Regions from separate parts of the Tepidibacillus fermentans genome, predicted to be linked through region 1. Evidence: riboswitches for the same ligand, from Rfam matches in the RefSeq annotation. Region 1 holds a riboswitch; the other holds the start of a gene.

Evidence for each region. Region 1 has a riboswitch for cyclic di-AMP ahead of EDD72_RS07180 (dicarboxylate/amino acid:cation symporter). Riboswitches for the same ligand answer to the same signal wherever they lie in the genome.
Region 2: linked by a shared signal. The riboswitch ahead of EDD72_RS05465 (APC family permease) and the one ahead of EDD72_RS07180 (dicarboxylate/amino acid:cation symporter) in region 1 are both predicted to bind cyclic di-AMP.

Annotation. Positions count from the first base shown of each region.
Region 1 covers NZ_SMAB01000009.1:41,420-56,355, reverse strand. The annotation lists gene EDD72_RS07260 (HAD family hydrolase) at 1-134, shown strand, start outside; gene EDD72_RS07255 (ABC transporter ATP-binding protein) at 176-919, shown strand; gene EDD72_RS07250 (ABC transporter permease) at 916-1,668, shown strand; gene EDD72_RS07245 (thioesterase family protein) at 1,774-2,172, opposite strand; gene EDD72_RS07240 (FMN-dependent NADH-azoreductase) at 2,361-2,987, shown strand; partial or broken gene EDD72_RS07235 (isocitrate/isopropylmalate family dehydrogenase) at 3,059-3,201, shown strand; gene EDD72_RS07230 (helix-turn-helix domain-containing protein) at 3,270-3,659, opposite strand; gene EDD72_RS07225 (Spo0E family sporulation regulatory protein-aspartic acid phosphatase) at 3,800-3,949, shown strand; gene fabI (enoyl-ACP reductase FabI) at 4,061-4,834, shown strand; gene EDD72_RS07215 (hypothetical protein) at 4,957-5,505, shown strand; gene EDD72_RS07210 (response regulator transcription factor) at 5,664-6,359, shown strand; gene EDD72_RS07205 (ATP-binding protein) at 6,356-7,738, shown strand; gene EDD72_RS07200 (iron-containing alcohol dehydrogenase) at 8,009-9,160, shown strand; gene EDD72_RS07195 (FeoA family protein) at 9,511-9,744, shown strand; gene feoB (ferrous iron transport protein B) at 9,760-11,757, shown strand; gene EDD72_RS12535 (hypothetical protein) at 11,772-11,915, shown strand; gene EDD72_RS07185 (FeoB-associated Cys-rich membrane protein) at 11,912-12,100, shown strand; gene EDD72_RS07180 (dicarboxylate/amino acid:cation symporter) at 12,163-13,434, opposite strand; cyclic di-AMP (ydaO/yuaA leader) riboswitch at 13,527-13,678, opposite strand; cyclic di-GMP riboswitch class I at 13,902-13,988, shown strand; gene EDD72_RS07175 (RHS repeat-associated core domain-containing protein) at 14,117-14,936, shown strand, end outside.
Region 2 covers NZ_SMAB01000006.1:49,120-64,055, forward strand. The annotation lists gene EDD72_RS05435 (3D domain-containing protein) at 1-134, shown strand, start outside; gene EDD72_RS05440 (DUF309 domain-containing protein) at 249-632, shown strand; gene EDD72_RS05445 (leucyl aminopeptidase) at 706-2,211, shown strand; gene EDD72_RS05450 (LemA family protein) at 2,352-2,930, shown strand; gene EDD72_RS05455 (TPM domain-containing protein) at 2,927-3,685, shown strand; partial or broken gene EDD72_RS05460 (molybdopterin-dependent oxidoreductase) at 3,838-4,079, shown strand; cyclic di-AMP (ydaO/yuaA leader) riboswitch at 4,231-4,370, shown strand; gene EDD72_RS05465 (APC family permease) at 4,469-6,301, shown strand; gene EDD72_RS05470 (hypothetical protein) at 6,407-6,802, shown strand; gene EDD72_RS12935 (hypothetical protein) at 6,858-6,986, opposite strand; gene EDD72_RS05475 (CBS domain-containing protein) at 7,230-7,676, shown strand; gene EDD72_RS05480 ((Fe-S)-binding protein) at 7,845-8,576, shown strand; gene EDD72_RS05485 (LutB/LldF family L-lactate oxidation iron-sulfur protein) at 8,573-9,994, shown strand; gene EDD72_RS05490 (LutC/YkgG family protein) at 9,991-10,692, shown strand; gene EDD72_RS05495 (Na+/H+ antiporter NhaC family protein) at 11,005-12,423, shown strand; gene prxU (thioredoxin-dependent peroxiredoxin) at 12,609-13,202, shown strand; gene EDD72_RS05510 (UDP-N-acetylmuramoyl-tripeptide--D-alanyl-D-alanine ligase) at 13,331-14,476, shown strand; gene EDD72_RS05515 (CapA family protein) at 14,569-14,936, opposite strand, start outside.

The sequences.
Region 1 (14,936 bases):
CTATTGCCGTCATCGGTAAAGAAGGGTGTGCGACATCGTCCCTGTTAAAAAGTAATATTGTCGTAGTAAATATCCTCGATGCCTTCGATTTATTATTAAAAGAGAATCGATTCATTGCAACATTAAGAAAGTAAGAGAACTAATAACAGGTTAAAGAAAAGAAAGAAGGATAATGATGGAAGAATTGATTACAATTGAAAATGTTGTGAAAAACGATGATAAAGGTAACGCGATTTTAAAGGGAATTTCTGCGAAAGTGATGGACGGGGAACTGATTACTATTATTGGGCCCTCTGGTTCAGGAAAAAGTACCTTTCTTTCCCTACTAAATCGAATGACGGATCCAGATTCAGGAATTATTCGTTTTAAAGGGAAAAATTATCTTGAGATGAATGTCTTAGAACTACGTAGGAAAATCGGGATGGTTTTTCAAGTACCTACGATGCTTTCTGGTACTGTGAGAGAGAATCTATTAATCGGTCCAAAGTTATTTCGGCAAACGTTATCTGAAGAGGAAATAGACAACCTATTAGAACAAGTCGCTCTTCCAAAAACGCTTAAGGATCAAGATGCTCGTACTCTGTCAGGTGGGCAAAAACAAAGAGTATCCTTAGCTCGAACATTAGCCAACAAACCAGAAATCCTCTTATTAGACGAAGTAACTGCATCCCTTGATCCAACAAGTTCCCTTGAAATTGAAGGATTAGTTCAAGTTTTGCATGAACAGCAAAGAAAAACCATTTTATGGGTTACCCATAATTTGAAACAAGCAAAACGGGTAGGCCAATATACATGGGTAATTGCGAATGGAAAAATTGTGGAACAAGGACCAACAGAGGAAGTTTTTGAGAATCCTCAACATGAAATAACAAAAGAATTTATTGTGACCGCATTTGATCAGGAGGGAGAGATTCAATGAGTACTTTTGCACTCATTTTGACCTTAGTATTTGTGGCTGTATCGATATTTTTGTCAGTATGGCAACGATTAGGACTGGAAAAGGATATTATGATCGGGACCATTCGAGCAGCTATCCAATTGATTGCTGTCGGTTATGTTTTACATACGATCTTTCGACTTCGATCTTGGATTTTTATTCTATTGATGTTAACCGTTATGATCACTGTGGCCACATTGAATGCGAGAAAAAAGGGAAAAGGATTACTAGGAATTGGTCGGAGGATTGCAATTGCTATTACTTTGACAGAGATTTTGACAATGGGATTGCTGATTGGTTTAAAGATTATTGGATCCACTCCACAATATGTGATTCCAATCAGTGGAATGATTATTGGTAATGCCATGGTCGTATCTGGATTATTTTTGAATCGGCTAAAATCGGAAATTGACACAAGAAGAGAAGAGATAAAAGTTTATTTGGCTTTAGGAGCTACTTCGAAACAAGCCATTTCATCAGTCATGAGAAGTACGGTAAAGGCTGCGATGTTACCAACCATTGATGGAATGAAAACGGTAGGATTGGTTCAACTTCCAGGGATGATGACAGGCATGATTGTAGCAGGGGCTAATCCCATTGAGGCTGTTCGCTATCAGATTCTCATTATGTATTCCTTCACTTCTTCGGCAGCAATTACTGCGATTGTGTTAGGGATCTTAACCCATGGACTATTGTTTAATAAAGCACATCAGTTTATTGAACGGTATTAACGTTAACTAAAAGAACGGCCAATTTGGTCGTTTTCATCGTTTACCTAAGAAAATGTAAGATTTTGGAGTAATAACTCCCTTAACCATACCATCCTTTTTCAATTTTTATCTTTCTCTTTTTGAGTTCGTTTTCGCTAAGAATTTTTCTTCTTCTACGATATATCGTTCATGTTTCCCTTCACCAATTAGCCCAACATCATCCCTTGCTTCTACTTGAAACAAAAGCCGTTTCCCATTCACTTCGATTAATTCTGCTTTTGCAGTGACTTTCATTCCCATTGGTGTTGCTGCAGCATGCTTGACATCTACCCACGTACCAACCGTACCATAACCAACAGGAAGATGGGATTGTACAGCATTCATGGCTGCCCCTTCCATTAATCCAATCATCGCTGGTGTAGCAAAGACCTCTAAAGCTCCACTTCCATAGGTTTTGGCCGTATTCTGTTCTGATACGATCGTTTCTTTTGTTCCGTTTAATCCGATGGACAATCTGAATTCCATTTATATAACCTCCGTTTCACTCTTTGCCTATAGAATATCACATTGGCATATATTTTTTAAAATCTAAGAAAGCATAGTAATAAATTACACTTACAAAAACTTTTTTTCTTTATTAGAAGAAAAATATGGTTTAAAGTAGTGTGAGTAACTCATACTAATTTTGTATCAAAATTAAGGAGGTTTTATTCATGGCAAAAGTTCTATATATTACAGCAAATCCCAAACAAGTAAATGAATCATTCAGTCTAACCCTTGGTCAAGAGTTCCTTAACGTGTACAAAAAGGAAAATCCAAACGATGAAATCGTTACTTTGGATTTATATAAAGAGTATATCCCTTTGATCGATGAGGAAGTCTTATCTGGATGGGGTAAGCTTAGAAATCAGGAAAGTTTAACTGAAAGTGAACAAAAGAAAGTAGCACGGATGAATGAGCTGGTCGATCAATTCGTAGCTGCAGACAAATATATTTTTGTTACTCCTTTATGGAATCTTTCCGTTCCGCCTATGATGCGTGCGTATGTCGACTGTATTATGCAAGCTGGGAAAACATTTAAATACACAGAACAAGGTCCCATTGGTTTGTTAAACGGAAAGAAAGCTGTACACATCCAAGCTCGTGGAGGTTTTTATTCTGAAGGACCTGGTACCGAAGTAGAAATGGGAGATCGGTATATTCGAGCTATCTTAAACTTTATGGGTGTTACAGACGTGCAATCGATTTATATGGAAGGTCATGCCTATGACCCAAGTCGTACAGAAGAATTTAAGTCAAAAGCAATGGATCAGGTAATTAGTGTAGCAAAGATGTTTTAAGTGTATGAATTTGAATAGATAATTAAACGATGAAAGGAAGCCTAGTGATTACTGGGATCCTTTTTTTTTATCTTTTTGATGTGATTCTCACAGATATCGGTGCAGCGATCATGGGAGCATTGAAGTAGCACCAGCAGCCAATATTAATTTGAATGGAAAATATCCTTCGATGTTTGAACCACTTCACGGATCTGCTCCTAATATCGTCGGAAAGTAGGACGATAATTAATCACTCCTTTTTTATGGGTAGAGTTAAATAAAAATGGGTAAGTCTTCGTCGTTTTAGTTTTTGCCCACATAAGGAAGGACCGTTTTGATAAGTTTTTTGACTAACTCTAATTCTTTCGGCGAGCACTTGTTAATCAATTCATTTAGCTCTGCGTCTTTGTTACTATCGAAGGCGTCATACATATTATATGCATCACGGATATAATAAGCATCATAGGTATTTTTTCCCCAAATAAGGTAATCTAAAGACACATGTAGACAACTGGCGATTTTAACCAAAACGGGGAGGCTCATCTGCCGCTCCCCACGTTCCAGTTGCCCCACGTAGTAGTCCGAAAGTTCTATGATTTCTGCAAACTCTCCCCGTGAAAGTCCAAGCTTTTCCCTTTCTACCCGTATTCTCTGCCCGATGGCTTTGTTATCTATTTCTACATTTTTTTCCACTTTCGTTCACTCCCTGCTTCTAACTTTAGCCAACTTTAAGTCGTATCAGAATTTGCTGTTTGCATATATTAAGTATTTGCAATAGGCTAATGTTTAATGTAAAATTATCTGAGTGGTAATTTTTACAAGGAGTGAACGGAGTGGACAAAGAAGATAAAATAGAAATAGCAAGGAATATTCTTAATAATGCGGCAAATATGAACATGAACAAAGAAATTATCCTGAAAATAAGCCAAAAAATTGATAAATATATAATTGAATATTTACGCAATGATGGGGAAAAAGGGTGATTTTAGATAAAGAAGAATACCTTCATTGAAATTTTGGGATTCTTGGTTTAGAATTAATAGTATCTATTAGTAGTAGGTGCTAAAAATAGGATAAGGAAGGAGATTTTAGACGTGGAAAGCCTTTTAAAAGGAAAAAATATTCTAATTATGGGTGTGGCAAATAAAAGAAGTATTGCTTGGGCAATTGCCGAGTCTCTATATAAAGCAGGAGCTCGCTTGATTTTTACCTATCAGGGAGAAAAATTCGGGAAAAACTTAAAGGAATTAACTGCAGATATGGGAGAAGTACTGATGTATTCCTGTGATGTAACAAAAGATGAGGAAATCAAAGACTTATTTCAACGTTTAAAAGAAGAAGTGGGTACACTTCATGGTGTCGTACATAGTATTGCTCATGCGAAAGTAGAAGAATTAACAGGTAAATATGCGAATACATCAAGAGATGGTTATTTAATGGCTCAAAATATTAGTGTCTATTCCTTAGTAGCCGTAGCTCGTGAAGCTGAACCTTTAATGACAGAAGGGGGAAGCATTGTGACGATGACCTATCTTGGAGGAGAAAGAGTTGTTAAGAACTATAATGTGATGGGAGTAGCAAAAGCCGCATTAGAATCTAGTGTCAAGTATTTAGCTAATGATCTTGGACCAAATGGTATACGTGTAAATGCCATCTCTGCTGGTCCGATTCGGACATTGGCGGCAAAAGGAGTATCTGATTTCAATACAATTCTCCATGAAATTCAAGAAAAGGCCCCTCTTCGTCGGGCGACCGATGCTTCGGAAGTGGGAGATACGGCTCTATTTTTAATGAGTCATTTATCTCGTGGTATCACTGGTGAAGTGATTCATGTCGACAGTGGGTATCACATTCTAGGAATGGCTTAAAAAGATACATCAAAAATATGAATCTTAACATTTTCTTTAAATTTGCAAGATAAGTTCTGAAAACCCTTTGGTTATGATAATGCTGTAAGCAAAATCAATTATTTTTGAAAGGGGTTATTCAGATGAAATTAAAACACTTCATGTTTGCAGGAGCGATTGCTGGAGCAATGGGAATTGGTGCAATGATTGGGCCAGCCATTAGTTCAGCAAATACTACCGATCTTGTTCCACCAAAACCACCTGTACAAATTCAACAACAAAACACGACGAATTCTGGTTGGGGTGGAATGGGATTAAGAATGGGGCAATATTTTGCAGGTGTCATGCATGATGAAATTGCCAAATATTTAGGAATTTCTGATGAAGAGCTTTATAACCAACGATTAGCAGGTAAATCATTAGAACAAATTGCCAAAGAAAAAGGTAAAAGTTCGGATGAAATTGCTAAAATGTTAATTGAAAATAAAAAGGCTCAATTAGATCAATTAGTGAAAGATAAGAAGATTACAGAAGAACAAAAACAATTTATATTAGAGCGAATGGAGACCAATACCCAAGCAGCCATTAAAAATCAAGGAATAGGTAGAGGTAGAATGGGTGGATCCTATGGTCAAGGGTATGGTAAAGGATTTGGTGGAGGTCCTCGTTGGTCTTCCAACAATAATAATTAATAATTTGAGTGAGGCCCTGAAGTTCCCTTCAGGGTCTTTTGTTCTAGTATGAAGAACTGATCTCTAATTTCTAAACAAAGTCTATAAAACAATTTTTATTCTAAAATTTCCCAGTTATTTGATATAATGAATGTAATATATTTAGGGGGAGTATGGGCATGAAAAAAAAGATTTTAGTGGTTGATGATGAATCGAAAATCCGGGATATGGTCAGTTCTTATTTAATCAATGAGGGATACGTAACAATCGAGGCAAGTAATGGCTATGAAGTAATTGATCAAATAAAACAAAATGAAATTGATCTAATTTTGCTTGATATTATGATGCCAGGTATAGATGGTTATCAAACTTTGCGTGAAGTTCGACAAATGAACAAAAAAATACCTGTCATTTTATTAACGGCAAAATCAGATGAGGTAGACAAACTACTAGGACTTGAAATGGGTGCAGATGATTATATTACCAAACCTTTTAGTTTACGAGAATTATTAGCTAGAATGAAGGCGGTATTAAGACGTACTAGTTCAGATGGTGAAACACTTGATGAAGAAATGATTATAAGAGGGGATATTTCAATAAACCTTTCTAAATATGAAGTTTATGTTTCAGGGAGAAAAGTAGGATTAACGCCTACTGAATTTAAAATATTGGTTGCCTTAGCGCAAAAGCCAGGAAGGGTATTCAGTCGTCTACAGTTAATGAATATTGCAATGGGTGAAGCCTATGCCAATTACGAACGCTCTATTGACACTCATGTCAGCAATCTGAGAAAAAAAGTTGAGGAAGATCCAGCGAATCCAAAATACATTCATACTGTATATGGAATTGGCTACCGTTTTGGAGGAGAAGTATGAAACTTCAAACTAAGCTGATTATCGCTTTTAGCAGCATCGTTGTGATTATGGCTTTATTGCAATCTATTTTTTTTCAAAACCGGATTCAAAATGTTTTCGAAAATTATGTCAGACAAAATGAAAGTGAAAGAATTGAGACATGGAAAGAGATATTAACGGAATATTACCAATTTTACGGCAAATGGGATGATATACAACAAGTTTTAGTCAATAATAAAAATTTAGTTCAAAATCGTAAAGGACCAATGTGGAAAAATAATCAGACGATCCCGCGAATGGCTGAACTTCAATTAATTGTTGCAGATAAAAACGGAAAAGTCATTGGCGATTCGGACGAAGAATGGATTGGGCATAACAGTAAAGAGATATCGGGTATTCATGAAGATTTACTCCTAAATGGGCAGAAAATCGGTGAACTGATCATTGAAAGGGATAAGAGTATCGGAATTTTAAGCTTGGAACAACAATTTTTAAATTCGATGAATAATTCCCTTTTATTTGGAACTGCGATTGCAGTTGTGGTCGCTGTGTTATTTGGCATTGTCTTTGCAAACAAATTAACAAAGCCATTAGAAAGTTTAATGATTGGGATTCGTCATTTAGCAAAAGGTGATACTTCCTATCGGGTAACGGTGAATACCAAGGATGAGTTTCATCAATTATCGAAAGCATTTAATGAAATGTCGGCAAAATTGGAACACAATGAAGAGGTGCGAAAGCAACTTGTTGCTGATGTCGCTCATGAACTTCGAACTCCTTTATCCATCCTTAGAGGTCAACTTGAATCTATTCAGGAAGGGGCCATTCAACCGACGCCAGAAGTGATTTTGCAACTGAATGATGAAGTTTTGCGTTTGACACGACTCGTGAATGATTTGCAACAGTTAAGTTTAGCAGAGGCAGGCCAATTAGTTTTAAATAAAAAGAGGGTCAATATCAAGCAAATGATTCAAAAGATTATGTTCCATTTTGAATGGTTAGCTGAGGAGAAAGAGATCCAATTACAATTAATCGGGGATGAAGAGATAATGATCGAAGTTGATCCTGATCGCTTCACACAGGTCATTGTCAATTTATTAGGGAATGCGTTGCGCCACACCCCCAATCATGGAAAAGTGACTATTGAGATAAAGAAAGAAGAACAACCTCAGCGAGTGATGATTTCACTGAAGGATTCTGGTCCAGGAATTGATGAAGAATATCTCCCTTATATCTTTGAACGCTTTTATCGAACCGATTCTTCAAGGTCGCGAGATCAAGGGGGAACTGGATTAGGACTATCCATTGCCAAAGGATTTGTTGAAGCTCATGGTGGTAGAATAAATGTTGAGAGCAAAAAAGGGGAAGGGACTACATTTCTTATTCAACTTCCATTATGAACGAAACCTACTCCAGTAAGAAATACACGGACAACGGAGCCGTTGGAATATACAAACCTATTTTTATTTAAGAATTTGTATAAAAATTTTCATACTTTTATAACACATTTGTCTAAATGATGAATTTATGGAAATGTTACTTATACTTTCTTGTATGGAGGATTATAATAAATAAAAGGTAATTCAATATTTTTACAAGTTATTTACAATTTTTTATTAGTAGTGGTTCCTTTTTAAGAACCAAAATATAAAAATGGAGAGTGCTGAAAAATGAGAGTAAGCGGTTATTTTATTCCAACAGTTAATTTATTTGGAGCAGGAAGTGTAAAAGAAGTTGGGGAGCGGATTAAAACCTTAGGGGGGAAAAAGGTTTTAATCGTTACGGATGCTTTTTTAGCAAAAGTCGGAATGGCTGATCAAGTAAAAGGATTGATTGAAGAAGCAGGATTAGAAGCTGTGATCTTTGATGGCGCAGAACCTAATCCAACCGACCGTAATGTAGAAGATGGCCTTAAAGTATGGCAAGAAAATGGATGTGACTCGCTTGTATCATTAGGTGGTGGATCATCACATGATTGTGCGAAAGGCATTGGGCTTGTCGCAGCAAATGGAGGAAGAATTCACGATTATGAGGGAATAGATAAATCTAGTAATCCATTTGTACCATTTGTAGCAGTGAACACGACCGCTGGTACTGCATCTGAAATGACACGTTTCTGTATTATCACTGACACAAGCCGTAAAGTAAAAATGGCGATTGTGGATTGGAGAGTTACTCCTGCTGTATCAATTAATGATCCGGAATTAATGGTAGGAATGCCACCATCACTAACAGCTGCAACAGGAATGGATGCGTTAACTCATGCAATTGAGGCATATGTATCTACAGATGCGAACCCATTAACAGATTCTGCAGCGTTAATGGCGATTGAACTCATTTCAGAATATCTTCCAAAAGCAGTTGCGAATGGTTCCAATATGGAAGCCCGTGAAAAAATGGCATATGCTCAATTCTTAGCAGGGATGGCATTTAATAATGCAAGCTTAGGCTATGTTCATGCGATGGCTCATCAATTAGGTGGATTTTATAATCTACCTCATGGTGTATGTAATGCGATTTTACTCCCTCATGTCGAGCAATTTAACCTCATTGCAGCCCCTGAACGTTTCCGCGATATAGCCGTGGCAATGGGCGAAAATATCGATGGACTTTCTGTCAATGAAGCAGCTCAAAAGGCGATTGAAGCAATTAAGAAACTATCTGCATCGATTGGAATTCCATCAGGGTTAGCAGAATTAGGTGTAAAAGAAGAAGATTTCGAGATTATGGCAGCCAATGCGCAAAAGGATGCTACACACCTTACCAACCCAAGAAAAGCAACCTTAGAGGAAATCGTACAAATCTTTAAAAATGCAATGTAATTCATATAATGAAAGAAAATAAGTATAGGATGGAGGTGTTTCACCTCCACTTTTTTGTATAGCGGCACTGCACAATAGAATTTGCCACCTCGTCAATTCATCAAGTCTAACCTCCCACATCTAACCTCTGAATAAAGTTTACCTTGTAAACTATATTCACTGTGATAAATATCACAGTAAAATGATAAAAAAAGAATTATAATATAAACATAGTGATAATAGAAAGATAATAACTAAAATGTTCACAAAATGTTCACATTTTCGTCATAATGTCCTAGTGTACATTCTAGGAACCTTTTTATATAATATTAATGAGAATGATTCTCAATATTAAATAAAGGGTGATCGGTATGAAGGTTACTCTTGCTCAATGTCGAGTTGGAGAAAAAGTTCGTGTCAAATCTTTGAGAATGAGTGAACGCAAACAAAAACGATTGATGGACATGGGATTATTACCTGGAACTACATTAGAAATTACCAGATTTGCTCCTTTTGGTGATCCTCTAGCAGTCAAATTAAGGGGATTCCAAATGAGTTTTCGTAAACAAGAGGCAGAAGGGATTATCGTTGAGTTTGTGAAATAGGAGGGGGAGGTTATCATGGCGGTTTATGCATTAGTTGGTAACCCGAATGCAGGGAAGACATCTCTGTTTAATTTATTAACAGGAACAAGACAGCATGTTGGGAATTGGCCAGGAGTTACCGTTGAAAAAAAAGTAGGTGTAGCAAAATACGACGAATCGATTCAAATCGTTGATTTACCTGGTATTTATAGTATTTCTCCCTTTTCCATTGAAGAAAAAGTAGCGAGTCAATTTTTGATGGAAGAAGACATCGATAAATTAATTAATATTGTGGATGCTTCTAATTTAGAACGGAATCTTTATTTTACTTTGCAACTATTAGAGCTAGGCAAACCTATGGTCATGTCATTAAACATGATTGATGTGGCCAAAACATATGGGATTCAAATCGATGTGAAATTACTAGAAGAACGATTAGGAATCCCAGTTGTCCCCATGATGGCAAGAAAAGGAAAAGGTTATGATGAATTAATTCAAGCATTTGATCAAGCAGAGGATCCGCCTAATTTTCAATTGGATTATGGAGCAGAGATTGAATGGGGAATTCATACCATTGAACAGTTGATACACGACTTACCACAATTTCGATATCACAATCTTCGTTGGATTGCCTTACAACTCCTTGAAGAAAACTCTGTAGTAGAAGGATATATTGAAGATAAAAAGGTATGGGATCATATTTTAGCAATTCGTGAAAATCTTGCTGCAAAATTAAATACTTCTGTGGCCCAAGTGATCCGGGAAAAGCGTTTCCTTTGGATTAACCAAATGTTACAAGATGTGATGACGATTGATGAGAATAAGCAGATTACATGGACAGAAAGAATTGATGCCGTTGTAACCCATAAATATTTAGGCATTCCGTTATTTTTCTTATTTATGTTTTTAACGTTCCAGGCTACGTTTTCTTGGATCGGGACACCGCTACAAGATCTATTGGATGGTTTTATTAATGGGCCATTCTCCCATACAGTAAAACAATTACTCATCTCTATTCATGCGGAAGAGTGGTTAATTCGTTTCATCGTAGATGGAATTATTGCAGGTGTTGGTGGAGTATTAGTTTTCGTCCCGCAAATCTTTGTCCTATTTTTCATTATTTCTTTCTTAGAAGACTCGGGTTATATGGCGAGAGCTGCTTTTGTGATGGATAAAGCGATGGCGAAAATCGGCTTAAATGGGAAAGCTTTCATTCCGATGATCATTGGTTTTGGTTGTAATGTTCCAGGAATTATGGCCGCAAGGACAATGGAACAAGAAAAGGAACGATTAATTACGATCTTATTAAGTCCATTTATGTCTTGCTCTGCTCGGTTAGCCGTTTATGCATTATTTACTTCGATCTTCTTTAGACAGTATCAAAGCATCGTTGTTTTCTCTTTATATGTGTTGGGAATTATTTTAGCGATCTTATTAGGACTCATTTTTAAACGATTTTTATTGAAACAAGAAGAAAGTTTATTTGTGCTTGAATTACCACCTTACCGTGTTCCAATGGTTAGAAGCTTGCTTTTAAATACTTGGGATAAAGGAAAAAACTTCATTAAAAAAGCTGGAACTGTGATTTTTAGCATGGCTGTCGTTTTATGGTTATTAGCAAACTTTTCCTTCCAAGGAATGGTTGAAAATATGAGTGATAGTTTTTTAGCGTTGTTTGGTAAGGTTCTAGCACCGATTTTTGCTCCTTTAGGATTTGGAACATGGCAATCTGCTGTTGCATTAATTAGCGGTTTTATGGCGAAAGAAATTGTTGTATCCACCATGTCAATCGTTTATGGAACAGGGGGAACCATCAGCGATTTATCTGGAGTGATTCAGAGTATTTTTACACCAGTTACTGCTTATGCCTTTATGGTATTCGTTCTTTTATATACACCATGTATGGCAACGTTAGTGGTGATGAAAAAAGAAACGGGTTCATGGAAATGGCCATTATTTTCAATCGGATATAGTTTCACGATCGCTTGGATGTTGGCTTTCATTGTCAATCAAATCGGACATTTACTAATATAAATGGGGGCGATGACATGATGATCTCATATTTGTTGGCGGCTGTGATTGTGATTTATAGTGGTTTTGTCTTGATAAAAGTGATGCGAAAACGATTAAAAGGGGAATGTTGCTTTCATCAAACGAATGAAATGAAGAAGGGAGAAGAGGAGAGATCATGATTCTTTCCTATCTCATTTTAGGTTTAATGGTCAGTTACAGTGGATGGACATTGTATCGATCCTTTCGTAACCTAAAAGCAGGGAAAAGTTGCGACAACTGTACAGGATGTTCTTTAAAAGGGGCATGCCCTGTACAACAGTTAAAGGCAAATCAAGCAGCGTTAATATTGGATCAAAACTCATGATCATAGTGTCTGAATATAAATGGTGGGCTATTTTTTAGAGAGAATAGCCCATATTTTTTTTCTTATCCTATGAGTTCTTCAGTTTCTCTATATGGTACCGATTCTTCCTCTTGATTCCATTCAGGATGATATTTTTCTTCTGTCTTTGTGATTACCACAGCACAAGCCGCATCACCAGTTGCATTCACTGCTGTACGAAGCATATCAAGGAGTCGATCAACACCTAGGATTAAGCCAATTCCTTCAACAGGTAAACCAACCGATTTTAACACCATCGTTAACATAACCAAGCCTACACCTGGAACGGAAGCTGTTCCAATACTTGCAAGTGTCGCCGTTAAAACAACAGTGATGATTTGACTAAAGGTTAAATCAACACCGTAAACTTGGGCGATAAAGACAGTAGCCACACCTTGCATAATTGCAGTACCATCCATGTTAATGGTGGCACCCAGTGGTTGAACGAAACTGCTAATGGGTTCAGGTACCTTTAAATTTTCTTGTGCTGTTTTCATTGATACCGGTAGTGTTGCACCACTACTTGATGTACTAAAAGCAACGGCCATTGCTGGAAAGAATCCTTTGAAAAAGTCGATCGGATTTCTTTTTGCAATGAATAAGATCATGGAACCATAGGTTGCAATCGTATGGATGAATAAAGCAAGAATCACAACCGACATGTACAATCCCATTGCACGGATCGCAGTAAACCCTTGTTTACCAATTGCCGAGGCAATTAAACCAAACGTACCATATGGGGCAAACTTCATCATGAGAGTAACTAAATACATCATAATTTCATTTCCTTGTTCAACAAAAGCGTGGAAAGTTCGCGCTTTTTTTCCTAGGGCTGCGATTCCGATACCAATGAAAACTGAGAAGAAAATTAAAGGTAACATATCTCCATTTGCCATGGATTGAATGGGGTTTTTTGGGATGATATTGAGCAACGTTTCCATAATAGGTGGGGCTTCTTTTGGTTTAAAATTAGCTTGTTCAGCAGAAAATTGCCAGCCTGCTCCAGGTTGAATGGTAAGTGCTAAAGCTAAACCAATGATGATCGCAATTGCTGTTGTGGAGATAAAGTAAATTAATGTTTTACTTCCAATTCTTCCTAATTTTTTAGGATCACCAATTCCAGCTGTTCCAAGGGTAATAGAGAAAAAGACGATGGGTACCACTAACATATTAATGAGATTAAGAAAGATTTTGCCTAGTGGGGTAAGAAGATATTGATCAACTGATGGGAATACATGTGGTGCAAAAAGATTTAATCCTAAACCAAACAATGCACCTAATCCTAATGCCAATAAAATTTTTCCTGTTAATTTCATAGCATACCTCCTTGAAGATAAAATAAAGCCATAGAAGGGCAAAGTCTTCTATGGCTTAAAATACGCCAAAATAAGACTCGTAATAAACGAGATCCTACCCCTCGAGACGCTTACGAAGTTAGCTGTCGGGTTCGGACGTGAGAGTCGCCCTACCTTAATGTACATTAAGAATTCACCCCAAGTGGCAATGCCACAATCTTGGTTCCTCCGCTCATATATAAAAATGATTCAGCGTGCGGACTATTCAATTTAACTTTATCTTAACAATAGTTTACATAAAAGTCAATCTTGCGCTTCTCCTGAAGTATAGATTCGTTCCATGATCTCTGTTTGTTTAACTATTAAACAACTATTTAAAACATCGTCTTTAACAAAATAAAGTTATTAAATTTTATCTAAAATGTAAAATTTTTATAAAATGATCCGATATAGAAATTGATATAGGTTAAATCACTTGAACAATTGAACAGCGATAAAGGCAAACCCGGCGAAAGCCGGGGACGCAAAGCCACAGGTCTAAGGCAAGTGAATGCTAGGATGGCTGGGTTACCGAACGGTTCCTGCGTTAAAACTCTTTTCATCGACGGTGTTCCTTGTGTTTAGACTGATGGGAAATCGTAGATGGAAAGGAGTTGTTTTTGTTTTGAAGAAACGAGTTCTCTACAAATCTATTATTTATTTCATGGTTATTCTGCTCATCACAAATTCTGTTTTGCCTGGAATGACCAAAAAAGCTGAAGCGGCTACGCCTGAAGCATTTTTAAATCCTTTTCTAGAAGAATGGCTTCCGCAGCCTGGACAGCCGCCGGGGTATTCCCAAGGATTTGCTTCGTTATTTAATAACCAATCTACAGATGGCAACTCAGCTATCCCAAGTTTATTAAACGACAGTCACTTTGCCCAATCACCGGAACCACCTGTATTGGAGGAACCTGTAGAGATTCCAAAAGGGAATGCATTTGTTCAAAGAGATGACTTTATACTCCCTTCTTATGGGTTTCCAGTGACAATCCAGCGATTATATCATTCGAGCCAAAAGAATCGCTTGTCACCTTTCGGTTATGGCTGGACATTTCCTTATAATCACTACATACAAATGTTTGATGAGTTTCATATCACGGAATTTAAATCAGATGGAACAAAGGTGAATTATACGTATCACAAAGAAGACGAAAGTTTATTAGTGGATGAGTATGATGGCGATCCGGCGATTTATTATCCGCTTGATAAAGGCTATTACACTGCGGAAGGATCCACCAAGTCATCCCTAAAACGAATTTCGAAAGATGAATATCGCGTAACACAACCCCATGGAACCACTTATGTTTTTAAAGGGTATTATGCACCTTGGCGAACCAACGCAGACCCTGTAGCCGGAAAATTAATCGCCGTTGAGGACCGCAATGGAAATCGCGTGAACTTGAGCTACGATTCCCAAGGCCGATTGGTTGAAATAAAAAGTCCCGATGGACGTACCGTTACATTCGAATATGCCGGTCAGC
Region 2 (14,936 bases), on a different contig from region 1:
CTATTCAAGATGTTTATCAAGAATGGGGAAAAAGAGAAGTTGATGTTTATGTGATTAAAAAAGGCGATGGGACTTTAACAGAAGAGGTTATGAAAGAATATAACCGTGCAGAACCAGTTGATGCAATAAAATAAAATGATTTACGGGCAAGGAGTAAATATCCTTGCCTTTTTTGATTGTATTCGAAATCGTGCAATTTGTGTTTTCCTTTGTTATGATAAAAGTATTCTTTAGTCAGGGGTGAAATGATGTTCAGAAAATATCCTGAGGAATATTATTTGTTTTTTGAGAAATTTAACGAAGGGGAATATTACGAATGCCATGACCTACTTGAAGAAATTTGGTTAACAGATCGGCAAAACAAGTTTCTACAAGGATTATTACAAGTGGCTGTTGCCGTTTATCATTTCGAAAACGGAAATATTTACGGTTCGAGAGCCCTTTTTCAATCTGCTTATCAATACTTACAACCTTATCGTCCTGAATATTGGGATCTTGACTTAGAGCCTGTGATCAACTTTATTGAAAAAGCATTAGCTGTTCTACCTCAAGAAAGAAGGATCTCCATCGATGAAGTCACAAAAATCGATTTTCCTAAGATTCAATTACATTTGAAACAGGAAAAACTTTAGCCAACCGAAATAATTTTCAATTCAGTGAAAAAAAAGTACAATATTCCATATCCATTTTTTTGGAGGTGTTGTCATGAAAATCGAATTTACGAATCTAAATGTTGCAGAGATTAAAGCAGATTTGTTGGTATTTGGTCATTATCTCAATGAAAAAAAACCACAGGGTAAGTTAGCAGAGTTAGATCAAGTTCTTGATGGTGCGATTTCGGATTTAATTCAGCAAGGGGATATTACGGGAAAGGCAAAAGAAACTGTTCTTATTCATACGTTTGGTAAAATTCCTGCCTCTCGGGTTTTAGTAATTGGTTTAGGAAATTATGACCAATTCGATCAAGATCTGATTAGGGAAGTAGCTGCTATTGCTGTAAAACAAGGAATCAAAGTGAAAGCAAAACGAATCGCTTCTTGTCCTTTTGGTATCAATCATCCTAATGTTCATGAACACCATGTGACTCATTCATTTGCGGAAGGGGCTGTTTTGGCTGCTTATCATTTTGAAGGGTATCGTTCAGAAAAAGAAGAGCATCACCAAATCGAATTCATCCAGCTGATGGCAGATCAAGTATCGGAAGAATTAGAGTATGGAATTGAATGTGGAACTGCTTATGGATTAGGAACCAATCTTGCAAGGGATTTAGTCAATTCCCCTGGTAATCTGATGACGCCGACAAAGATGGCAGAAAAAGCAGTAGAAATTGCTCGCCGTTATGGGATGGAATATGAAGTCCTCGGTAAAGAAGAGATGGAGCGTTTAGGAATGGGCGGACTTTTGGCAGTGGCCCAAGGAAGTGATCAACCGCCAAAAATGATCGTGATCAAATATCGTGGTCGAGAAAAGTGGGATGAAGTTTTAGGTTTTGTCGGAAAAGGTTTAACTTTTGATAGTGGTGGAATTTCGCTAAAACCTGCAGCGAATATGGATGAAATGAAAACAGATATGGCAGGAGGAGCAGCCGTTCTTGGAGCGATGGAAGCGATCGGGCGATTACGTCCAAAAGTAAATATTGTTGCCGTCATTCCTTCTACTGAGAATTTACCATCTGGCAAGGCCTATAAGCCTGGAGATGTCATCCGTACGATGAGTGGAAAAACGATTGAAGTTTTAAATACAGATGCAGAAGGTCGTCTAATTTTAGCAGATGGAATTACCTATGCAAAAAAGCTAGGAGCAACAAGAATTATTGATCTAGCCACTTTAACAGGAGCGATTCTTGTAGCGCTAGGTACGGTAACTACAGGGGCTTTTACAAATGATCCTGCTTTCCTTGAAGACTTTAAGAAATCAGCGAAAAAAGCAGGCGAAAAAATTTGGCAGTTACCTACTTTTGATGAATATAAAGAACAAATTAAAAGCCAAATTGCTGATTTGAAAAATACTGGGGGAAGAAATGCAGGCAGTATTACTGCTGCACTATTCTTAGATGCTTTTGCAGAGGATACTCCTTGGATTCATTTAGATATTGCGGGTACAGCTTTTACATCTAAGGAAACACCGACTACTCCAAAAGGAGCTACTGGTGTGATGGTTCGCTCTCTTGTACAAATTGCGAAACATTATGGAAAACACGGGATGAAATAAATAGAATTTAGGATATGGCAGGGGATTTACTTAAAAAACCCTTGCCCTTTTTTTACGCTGACGCTAATCGCTTTGTTTTCTCGTTATATCTTAATAAAAGAGGTATAATATAAATTAAAAGGGAGTGAAAGGAGAATCTCATGAAAAAAGGAACCATTATTTTAATTGTTATTGTTGCTATTTTTGCAATACTCGCTTTTTCAATGATAGGTAGCTATAATAGCTTTGTTTCACAAGAAGAAGCGGTAAATCAATCTTTTGCCCAAATTCAAACCCAATTACAAAGAAGAATGGATTTAATTCCGAATCTGGTCAATACCGTCAAGGGTTATGCCGCTCATGAGAAAGAGGTTTTGCAAGGGATTGCCGATGCAAGGGCTCGTTTAGCAGGAGCCAGAACACCTTTAGAAATGGCGAATGCGAATACAGAGTTGAACTCAGCTTTAAGTCGATTAATAGTTGTTGTCGAACGGTATCCGAATTTAAAAGCGGATCGACAATTTACGCAATTAATGGATGAATTGGCAGGTACGGAGAATCGAATTGCAACCGCAAGAAGAGATTACAATACTGCGGTACAAACCTATAATCAACAGATCAAAAGGTTCCCTGGAGTGATTGTCGCTCGTCTATTTGGTTTTGAGCCAAAGGAATATTTCCAAGCGGATGAGAATGCCCAAAAGGCACCATCTGTTGATTTTGGGAGTCAATCGAAATGAAAAAGAGGTTAAGAGGAATCTTTTTTCTTCTCTTTGCTATCACGGTTTTATTTCAATCCATTAGTTTTGCTCAAATTGAGATTCCAAAACCTATTGGAGATATATATGTTCAGGATTTTGCGCATGTCTTAACTCCTGATCAAAAGGCTGAATTGATTGATCTAGGAAGAAGATTAGATGATGCCACAAAAGCGCAAATTGCAGTTTTAACGGTTGATACGACAAATGGTATACCAATTGAAGAATATGCAACCACCGCTTTTCGTACCTACCAGTTAGGTGATAAAAAATTAAATAATGGTGTGTTATTTGTTATTGCAATGAATGACCATAAGATGAGAATCGAAGTTGGCTATGGTCTTGAAGGAGCAATTCCTGACGGGAAAGCAGGACGAATCTTGGATGATTTCGCTGTTCCATATTTGAAAAATAATCAACCAGACTTAGCTGTGATGGGGGTCTATAAGGCTCTGTATAATGAGGTGGCTAAAGAGTATCATTTAAACTCAGATCAATTGGTTCAAAATAGACCACCTGATACTCCAGCAAAAAAATCATTTAGTCTTTCCGAACTTGTGTGGGCTCTTATTATTTTTGTCTTTATCCTTATTGATTTTATCTTCTTCGGCGGCTTTTTCACCTTTACGATTCTATCGCTAGTTGCAAGAGGAGGCGGTGGTCGATTCGGTGGTGGCGGTCCACGTGGAGGTGGCGGTGGATCATCCGGTGGAGGCGGAGCAAGCCGTGGATGGTAGTATTGAAGCCGAGTGATTCGGAGATAGTGGGTTTATATATTCCATAAGCAGCGACTTTTGGGAGTGTATTTCTTACTATTTTTTTTTATTCAAAAGAAATACACAGACAACGGAACTGCTATGGAATATATAAACCTATCTTTTTGATTACCAATCTTCCAATCAAAAACTTCATGAGAAGTGAGAACTTATTTGCAACCTATCATAACGGTGAGCCTTTGACAATCATGGTTGGCCTTTACGTTTAGTGATTCCACACCTCTATTTCTGGAAAAGCGCAAAATGGGTGAGAGGAATCGAGCTCATGAAAGAGGATAAACCGGGTTTTTGGGAACGAGCAGGATACAATATGTATGGTGATCCGTGGAAAGAACAAAGATATAAAGATGATTGATAACAAGTGAAATGATGATATTTCAAGCGAAAAGCGAATATATTATCAATTTTCATGCCAAATACAAGGTAAATTAGGCTACTTTTAAAAAACGTTTCTATTTTACAAAAGGATAGATGAGGAGTATGATACATCTCATACAACTTAAGAATGTTATTAACTGCTTAATCCTTTATGGAGCGGGGGAACCATCGTATCTGGGGTGAATCCTATGAATGATTCATAGGTAGGGCGTTCCTTCTCTACGTCCGAATCCGTCAGCTAACCTCGTAAGCGATATAGAGAGGTGTTTATCGTGTAGACGTTAAACTGATACCACGAGAAAACCATTCTCGTGTTTTTTCTTTTATGGACTTTAATTTTCAAAAAAAGGCAGGAATGAGGATTCTATGTCGACAAATCAATTAAAAAGGTTGCTTATAGGTTCACCATTACGGACAAAACAACTATCTCATGAAAAATTACCCAAATGGAAGGCATTAGCGGTTTTTTCATCGGATGCCTTATCTTCAGTAGCCTATGCAACTGAGGAGATTTTACTCGTATTGGCTTTGATTGGAACAGGAGCATTTGCTTATTCCTTACCGATCTCGCTGATCATTTTATTTTTACTGTTAATTATTACGATTTCCTATCGCCAGATTATTTTTACTTTTCCTTCAGGTGGTGGAGCGTATCTTGTAGCAAAAGAACATTTAAACATTAATTATAGCTTAATTGCTGGGGCAGCATTGATGATTGACTATATTTTGACTGTCGCAGTAAGCGTGACTTCAGGGGTGGCGGCAATCACTTCTGCTTTTCCATTTTTTATTCCTTGGAGAGTTCTATTATCTGTTTTACTTGTAGTGATCCTTATGGTTCTCAACTTGAGAGGAATTCGTGAATCAGCCACCGTATTTGCTTATCCAACTTATTTATTTATTGGTTCAGTATTGCTGATGATTTTATTTGGGGGATATCAACTCTGGCATGATGGATGGCACGGTTATCCGCAAACAGCAATTCATCATGGGAATTCTCTAATAGGTAGTGGGGCGATTTTATTACTTTTTTTACGAGCATTTGCTTCGGGATGTTCGGCAATGACAGGAGTAGAAGCAATTAGTAATGGAGTTCCCGCCTTTCGGTCACCATCTCCCAAAAACGCAGCGAAAACAATGATTTGGATGTCAGTCATTTTAGCAACAATGTTTTTTGGGATTACGATTCTTGCTTATGGATATGGAATTACACCGAAAGAGCATGAAACTGTTGTTTCCCAAATTGCAGAACATATTTTTGGAAGAGGAATACTCTATTATTTCATACAAATTGTAACGATGTTCATCCTTTTCCTTGCAGCGAATACAAGTTTTGCCGGTTTCCCCCAACTCACTTCCATTATTGCGAAGGATGGGTTCTTACCAAGAAACTTAACAGCACGAGGAGACCGTCTTGTGTTCTCAAATGGGATTATTTTATTAAGTGTGATGGCAATCATATTGATTATTGCCTTCCATGGTGATAGTCATGCTTTGATTCCTCTCTATGCAGTAGGAGTATTTTTATCTTTCACGATTGCTCAGGCTGGAATGGTCAAGTCGTTTATACAAGAAAAAGGAAATAAATGGTTATCTAAGACGATGGTCAATGGTATTGGGACCTTATTTACAGGAATTGTGACCATCGTGACAATTGTTGCCAAGTTTACTGAAGGTGCTTGGATGGTTACTTTAGCCATACCTATTGTTGTCTTAATTTTTTATCGCATCAAAGATCATTATAATGATGTTTCCAATGAGCTACGACTGGAGCAACCGATTCAAATCAGTGAAATGACATCGAAAGTGATTATCCCTATTTCGGGGGTAAGTAAGGTTGTTGCTCAATCGGTATCATATGCGAAAAGTATTTCAGATGATGTGGTTGCGGTTACGGTAGCGTTTGATGATGAACAAGCATCACGAATGAGAGAAAAATGGAATTCTCGGATTCCAAATGTTCCTCTAGTCATTTTACGTTCACCATATCGAACATTGATTCCTCCTTTAATGAAATATATTGATAATTTGGAAAAGTCAAGTGATAACATGTTTATTACGATATTAATACCGCAATTTATTGTAAGAAAATGGTGGCATACATTATTGCATAACCAAACAGCAGTTGTTTTGAGGACCGTTTTGTTGCATAAAAAGAACGTGGTCGTTACAACGATCCCATTTCATTTAAGACATTAAACTTTTTCTCTCTACCATAGACTATAGAATCGAATGAGTCTATTCTATATAATTAAGACGAGTTCTATTTTGAAATGATAAACTTTAATTCATGAATGGAAAGTGATGGGGATGGAAGAAAAATTAGCGATTGATATATTTGTTCAATTTTCAACCAGGAATTTATCCGAATTTAAAAAGGCCATTCCAAAAATAAAAATGATTTTAATGAAAGATCTACAGTTAGATGATCGGTTTCATCCCAAAAAGTATGTTCGTTATTATCTAACATTGAAAATATTAAGAATGTCTGACCAAATGCCGATTCATCCAGATTTTAATATTTCACAACAACGAATTGAACGTATCCATAATGCAGCACTTACCCTTGATATTTTAGAGATGAAGCTTTATTCGATAACAGGCTTGAACGAGGATTTGTTTTGCCATGTTGAGGTTGGTGGTGTTTATGTTTTGGAGAATGAAGAAGAAGCAAATGTAGACCCGTGGTACAGTATTTAAAAAAAGCAGACGATATGAAAAATGTCGTCTGCTTTTTTGAAGTATATCTTGTTCATTATCTCGTTTTTTTATTCGGTTGAAACTGTTCAGCATTTTCTTTTGCCATTTGCATTTCTTCATAAAGACCTTTTTGATCTGCATTGACTCGAAGTTTCTGAGGTGTTTTATGTTTTTCTTCTCCCATCTATTTAAGCCTCCTTTCGTTTTTTCTAGTGTTCGATGGGAAAGATCGTTTCATGTATAAAAAGAGGTTGTCTATGATTGACAATAATTCCAATTATGGTACATTTAAAATGTTGGGAAACGCTTTCATATGGAGTTAAAACTCCATATGAATAAGTTCGGCTTTATCAAATCTAACTTTTGACTTCAGACTTTCTGAACAAATTTTGCGAAGCAAAAATTGTTCATTAGGGAGAGATGTGTTATGCAACAATTGGATCAATTTCGGGATCAAATTATGTCTAAGGAGATTGGTTCACTTATTATACCTTTTCAGAATGTGATTACTGTAAGATCAACATGGAATTTAGAAAAGGCTTTAAGTAAATTGATGGAATCTGGTTGGTCTTCTGTCCCTGTTCTAAATGAGGCGGATGAAGTAGAAGGGGTTATCAGTAAATCGGAAATCCTTGAATACGCTAGGATGGAGAAAGTCCCATATTATCTTGATTTTCGTCGTAAATTCGTCCATGATGCGATGAAGCAAAATGTCCCGATGTTAAGTGATGATACCATATTACGCTATGGAATCGAATTACTTGTGGATTGGCCGTATTTGCCTATTGTCAATCATGATCGGAAATTCATCGGAATCTTAACTAGACGATCAGTATTAGATTATTTGCTAAAAGAGTTCTATGAAGCCGAATAAATTCATTTCATAATTTTTAAATAGTTCTATTGAATCAAAAAGAAATGTGAACTAAAATCAAAGTGTAGTAATGAAAGCGTTATGATTAACCTCATAAATTTTTTATGAGGTTTCTAATTAAACAGGTCATCAGATGACCATATAATCTTGTGAATGGGTGTGAGGAAAGTGAAGGTTTCTCTTTTTGCAACTTGTATTACTGATATGTTTTATCCCAATGCGGGAAAAGCGGCGGTAAATCTATTACGTCGTTTTGGGGTAGGGGTGGATTTTCCACAAGGTCAAACGTGCTGTGGACAGCCTGCTTATAATAGCGGTTATATGGAAGAAGCAAAGCAAGCTGCCAAGCAAATGATTCGTGCTTTTGAACATAGTGAATACATCATTGGCCTCTCTGGTTCCTGTAGTTCCATGTTAAAAAAACATTATGTGGAATTATTTGAGGGAGATCCAGAATGGTATCCGAAAGCGGTTTCACTCTCTGAGAAAGTGTATGAATTCTCCCAGTTCTTTGTCGATGTATTAGGTATTACCGACGTGGGTGCTGAATTAAATGCCACTGTCACACTTCATATTGCTTGTCATACACGTCGAGGTATGGGAGTTGTCGATCAACCAGAGCAAATGTTACGTGCTGTGAAAGGACTAAAATTTGTTCCACTACCAAATGCAGAAGATTGCTGTGGTTTTGGTGGTACTTTCTCCGTGAAGAATCCAGAAATCTCTGAGGAAATGGTTCAGGAAAAAACGGAACATATAGAGGAGACAGGTGCTGAAATTTTAGTTGGAACAGATCTGGCTTGTCTAATGAATATTGGTGGACGGTTACGACATAACGGAAAACCAATACCAATGATGCATATTGCAGAAATATTAGAACGGGGGTTGGCGAATAAATGAGTAAAGAAACCCACCAAAGATTAGTTGAACGTGTAAATAAGGCTAAGAAGGATCAATTCCTCAAGCAATCGTTACAAAAAGCCCAAGCTCGCTTTCGTGACGGAAGAAAAGCAAGAGCAGATGAATTAGGAAATCTTGAGGAATGGAAAGAAAGAGCAAGTCAGATTCGTAGACACACGATTGAAAATCTCGATAGTTATTTAGAACAATTTGCTAATAATGTTCGCAAGTTAGGTGGAAAGATTTATTTTGCTAGTACAGACAAAGATGCAATCGATTACATTAAAAAAGTAGTGAAAGAAAAAGATACCCATTCGATTGTAAAATCAAAGTCGATGGTTTCGGAAGAGATGCATTTAAATAAGGCATTAGAAGCTGAAGGAATCCGAATGGTAGAAACGGATTTAGGGGAATATATTATTCAATTAGCAAATGAAACCCCCTCCCATATTATCGTACCTGCGATTCATAAGAATAAAGAACAAGTGGCCGAATTATTCTCAAAAGTAGCAGGTAAGGAATTACCTACTGATCCGCATGAGCTTACCGAATTTGCCCGTAAGACGTTACGACAAGAGTATTTTAAAGCAGAAGTAGGAATTACGGGTTGTAACTTTGCCATTGCAGAATCGGGTTCATTTGTTCTTGTTACAAACGAGGGAAATGCTCGGATGAGTACCACTCTTCCACGAACACATATCGTGATCATGGGGATGGAGCGTATCGTACCCACATGGGAGGATTTAGATGTTGTTCTTTCTTTATTACCACGCCATGCGACGGGCCAAAAAATCACTAGTTATGTAACAGCGATAACGGGACCAAAACAGCCGCAAGATATTGATGGTCCAGAAGAGTTGCATATTGTGGTTGTCGATAATGGACGTTCGGGTATCTTGGGAACAAAATATCAAGAAGTTCTCAAGTGTATCCGTTGCGGGGCTTGTCTAAATGTATGTCCAGTATATCGTCATATTGGCGGGCACGCTTATGGAAGTGTCTATCCTGGACCGATCGGTGCGGTATTATCTCCATTATTAAGTGATAAGGAAGATCATAAAGAGTTACCATTTGCTTCAACGTTATGCTATGCTTGTTCAGAAGTTTGCCCAGTAAAAATTCCATTAGCTGAGTTACTGATTGAGCATCGTAAAGATTATGTAGATAGTAAACGGTCTTCTTTTGGTGAACGGATGGCAATGAAAGTGTTTGGAATGGTTGCTGGAAGTCAAACTCTTTATGAGACAGCCACTAAAGCAGCTCACTCTTTAACAAAGCCGGTTACAAAGGATGGTTACTTTAATAGGGCCCTGCCTGTTTTACGTAATTGGACTGATGTCAAAGATATGCCGCAACCAGCAAAAGAAACCTTTAGGGATTGGTGGAATAAAGAGGGAAAGGATGCTGGTAAAGAATGAGCAAATCATTGAATCATGATCAAGAAAGTTTCTTAAATCATATTTCTAAACGATTGGGACGTGAACGTCGTTCCAATGTTTCACCTCCCAAATATGATCAATTTCCATGGGATCATCTCTACCAAGGAATGGATCAAGAGGGATTGATCCAGCAATTCATTAAAAATCTTGAAGCGATTGCCGGAAAAGTTCGACGTATTTCTTTAGCTGATGTAGCAAATGAGATTATAAATATTATTGATGAGATTCAAGCAAAAAAAGTAATTATCTGGGATGATCCAAGGTTAGAACAATATGGAATTGAAGAAGCGTTAAAAGATAAGATAGAGTATATGAAGTGGGAGACAACCAAAGGATTCGAAACACTTACTCAATATGCCGAAAAAAGCCAGATGGGCATAACGGTGACTGAATTAGGATTGTCAGAAACAGGTACAATTGTCCTATATAATGAGGGTGGCAAGGGGAGAAGTGTGAGCCTTCTTCCAGAAGTTCATGTTGCGATTTTACCTTCAGAAAAGATCGTCACTCGGTTAACTCAAGCGTTGCAAATGATCAAAAGAACTTTTGATGAGAAAGGGCGTCTCCCTTCCCTCATTAACTTCATTTCCGGACCAAGCAGAACATCTGATATTGAGATGGTACTAACGACAGGAGTACATGGGCCAAAAGAATTATATGTTTTAATTGTCGATTAGACCATGATTAGAACCTCTCTTAATTGAAGAGAGGTTCTTTTTGTGTGCGGACGGCATGGTACGAAATTCGTAGAGCCTGTATAAGCGATTGTAGAGGGAAAAGCTCCTATTTTTGGAGGATCAAATCGTACTTTTCTTGGATATCGTCGATAGTCTTCCATACTGATCAGTTGAGGTACATAATGTATTTTTTTAGTATTTTTGGTATGGAATGAATGCCTAAGAATTGTAAAAGGTCTTAGAAAGGGTATAGACTTTATTCTTTATAGCCATACTAATTAGGAAGAATGAGGAAGATAAGGATGTGAAAATATGTCATCTTGGACAGCGTTGGTACCATTCTTACTAGTTATTCCTATTTCTATTTTTACAAAGCAAGTGATTCCAGGACTGTTTGTCGGGCTACTTGCAGGAAGTTATTTAATGGACCCCAGTCTACTGGGTGGGTTAAGAAAATTTTTATATTATCTTGTACATAATTTGGTCCAAACGAATAATATAAGAATTATCATCTTTTTATATGTGTTTGCTGGACTAGTGAGTATGATTAAGTTAACTGGCGGAATCAAAGGATTCGTTCATCTCGTTAGTAAAAAAGTAAAAACGAAACGTTCTGCTTTTATGCTGACATGGCTATCGACGATTGGAACATTTAGTGATCCAGATTTTCGCATTGTTACGATTGCTCCGATCATGAAAGCATTAAAACAAAGATTAAAATTATCATCGCAAGAACTAGGTTTTGCAATCGAAGCAACTTCTAATCCTGTTGTAGCATTGATCCCCATAGCAACGGCGTTTGTAGGTTATATGGTCTCTGTGATTCAACTTTCTTTAGAAAAAGTTGGGATACATGATAAACCCTACACAGTATATGTAAAAAGCATTCCTTTTAATTTTTTCTCTATTGTCATGATTTTAGTTGGAATCTATTATAGCTTTTTTAAACATTCAAAAGAAACAAAGATGGTAAATACGGGGGAAAATCCTCAAGCTGATCAAGGAGAAGAAGCATTAGATGCCTGCTATCGTGCTTACGAAAAGGAAACTCCGATTAAACCTTGGAATTTAATTTTACCCTTAGCGACTGTTTTAACATTAACCTTGTTCTTAAGTTGGTGGGATGGACATTTTAAAACAAAAAGTTTTTTTGATGCGTTTATTCAAAGTGATGCTCTGGGTGTTATGTTGGAAGGATTATTTATTACTCTTATCTTAACGATTGTTTTTTTCTTGTTTCAGAAGTTTAAGTTCAACGACCTCTTGACTCATTTTGTTAAGGGGGGGAACGAATTGATGTCCGTGATAATCTTACTAGCACTCATTTGGGGAGTATCTGATGTTTCTGAAGCATTAGGTTTTTCGAAATTCATCATTGCGCATATTGGCAGTTGGATTCCTCATTATTTAATTGCCCCTGCTTTGTTCTTGATTGGAGCTATTATTTCCTATTTCATCGGTTCATCATGGGGAACGTGGGGATTATTGATGCCTCTAGGTGTAACATTGGCTCATACCTCTGGTACTAACATTCTATTAGCAGTAGGAGCTGTCTTCTCAAGTGGAACATTTGGGGCATTTGCTTCACCATTAAGTGATAATACAAATACATTGTGTACGATTTTAGACTTACCGATTATCGAGTATTCCCGCTATAAGTTAGTTCCTTCATTAGTGGCAGCAAGTATGACGACCATACTTTTTGGAGTAGCGTCATTTTTGTTTAGATAGAATTTTTAAGTATAATTTATAATTATAGTTAAAAATGTCAAAAGTGCAGAAAATAGTTGATCAGTAAAACTTACTTTGGTAAGATTTAGTTAAAATTAATGTATAAAATAAATGTAGGTTTAATAAACTACGCAATGGGAACCTACAAATTTTATATGAGGAATCTCAAAGAGGGAGGAAATAAAATGGTTCAAGTTGGGCAAAAGGCTCCTGATTTTACTGCAAAAGCTTATTATCAAGGTAAATTTACAGAAGTAAAACTATCCGATTATGCTGGTAAATGGATCATGCTTTGCTTCTATCCAGGCGACTTTACCTATGTCTGAGCGACTGAAGTGGCAGCAGTTGCTGCTAAAAAAGCAGAGTTTGATGCACTTGGAGTTCAAGTTCTGTCTGTAAGTACGGATAGTATGTTCGTCCATAAAATGTGGAATGATGAAGAACTCTCCAAAATGGTTGATGGTGGCGTTCAATTCCCAATGCTTTCTGACAATGGAGAGATTGGCCGTAAGTATGGCGTATTTAAAGAAAGTGAAGGCGTTGATATGCGTGGGCGTTTCATCATCGACCCAGATGGTGTGATCCAAGCAATGGAAGTTCTTACACCTCCTGTTGGACGTCGTGTAGATGAGGCACTTCGTCAAATACAGGCTTTCCAACATGTTCGTAATTCGAACTACACAGAAGTTACACCTGCAGGTTGGACTCCTGGCAAACCTACATTGAAGCCAAACCCTGAATTGGTAGGTAAAATTTGGAAAGAGTGGAAACTTTCTTAGACATAATCAATATTTTAAAGGACGCTTCATTTGAGGCGTCTTTTTTATTGCATTTTTAGACGTTTTTTGGGCTTACCTGTTTCCTTTGTTCATCATAGTATAAAATACCTTACGATTATAAAAAGGTAATTTGTGTTCATCGACCATTGGAAGGGGGTAAGAAATTGGCAAAACCTCTAATCTTAAATATTCCGGTAGTTGGAATTACGGGGAGTGCAGGAAAAACGACAACCAAAGAAATGACAGCATCGGTCTTACAACAAAAATGGAAAATATTTAAAACAAAAGGGAATGCCAATACTTATAAAAATACATTGAAATATCTGAAAATGATTCACCCCTACCACCAAGCCGTTGTTTTAGAGTTTGGAATGTTACATTCAGGTGGAATAAGAAAGCATTGTCAGATCATTCAGCCGAATATCGGGATTATCACGAATGTAGGGTCTGCACATATTGGTAATTTTAATGGCAAAATTGAAGGGATTGCGAGGGCAAAATCAGAATTAATTCAACATATGAAGCAAACGGGGACATTGATTTTAAATGCAGATGACAAGAATTCGCAATTACTTCAAACAAAAAGGTTTCCTGGGAAAATCATTACGATTGGGATTAATCAGCAAGCAACTTACCAAGCTAAAAATGTAAAGTATGTCCGAAGTGGAATGGAATTTGAAGTATCTTTAAAGGGAAAAAAGCATCGTTTTTATATTCCAACCTTTGGTATTCATAACATTTATAATGCGTTATTCGCAATCGCAGTTGCAGATCATCTAGGGTTCGATGCTGAGTTGATCAAACGGGGACTAAGAGGATATACTAAACCTCGTAGAAGATTAAATGTGTTTACTCTTCCTCAAGGAATTCAAATCATTGATGATACGTATAGTGCTAATCCCCATGCGATGAAAGCTGCAATAAAGGTTGCCTCAGATATTGGAAATAAGAACAAAATAGCGGTACTAGGAACGATGTTAGAGATGGGGAATTATTCAGTCAAGGCGCATAAAGATGTAGGAAGATTTTTAGCGAAACATCATTTCAATTATCTTTATACTTTTGGTAAACAAGCGAAATATATTGCTGATGGTGCAATTGAAGCTGGTTTTCCACGAAGTCATATCATGACTTTTTTAGAAAAAGGAAAAATGCACGCAAATCTCATTACCAAAATAAAACCGAACACAACCATATTGATCAAAGGATCTCATGGAATGAAAATGAATGAAACAGTTCATTTTTTAATCAATTACTACAAGAAGCGGACATAGTGCAACAAAAATTTATCAATGAAAAATGGAGGGAATTCATATTCTCTCTATTTTTTCGTCAACTTATCAAATTTTACGAACTTTGTTTATTCTTATCTGGCTTTTCCTTTTAAATGGCTCGTCGTATTACTCCAAACCATTTTCATAGTATCTAAATCATTTTTCGTTAACCATCGATCTGGGTTTTGAAGGAATTTTTTTATCGGCAATACTCGGAATTTAGGGATTCCTTTTGTCGGTATTTTATGCACCCATGTAGGAATATAGTAAATATCTTCAATTGAAGTACTACCCGAAGAGTCCTTATGAATGACTAATTTCAAAATTATTCCACTATCGGCATGAATATTATTAAACATTCGATCAGAAATAAAATTTCCTAATGAATAGATGGCAAAAACTCGTTTTTCAATCCCATCGATCCTTTTTATTTTTTTGGTTATCATCGGTTGAATCACGT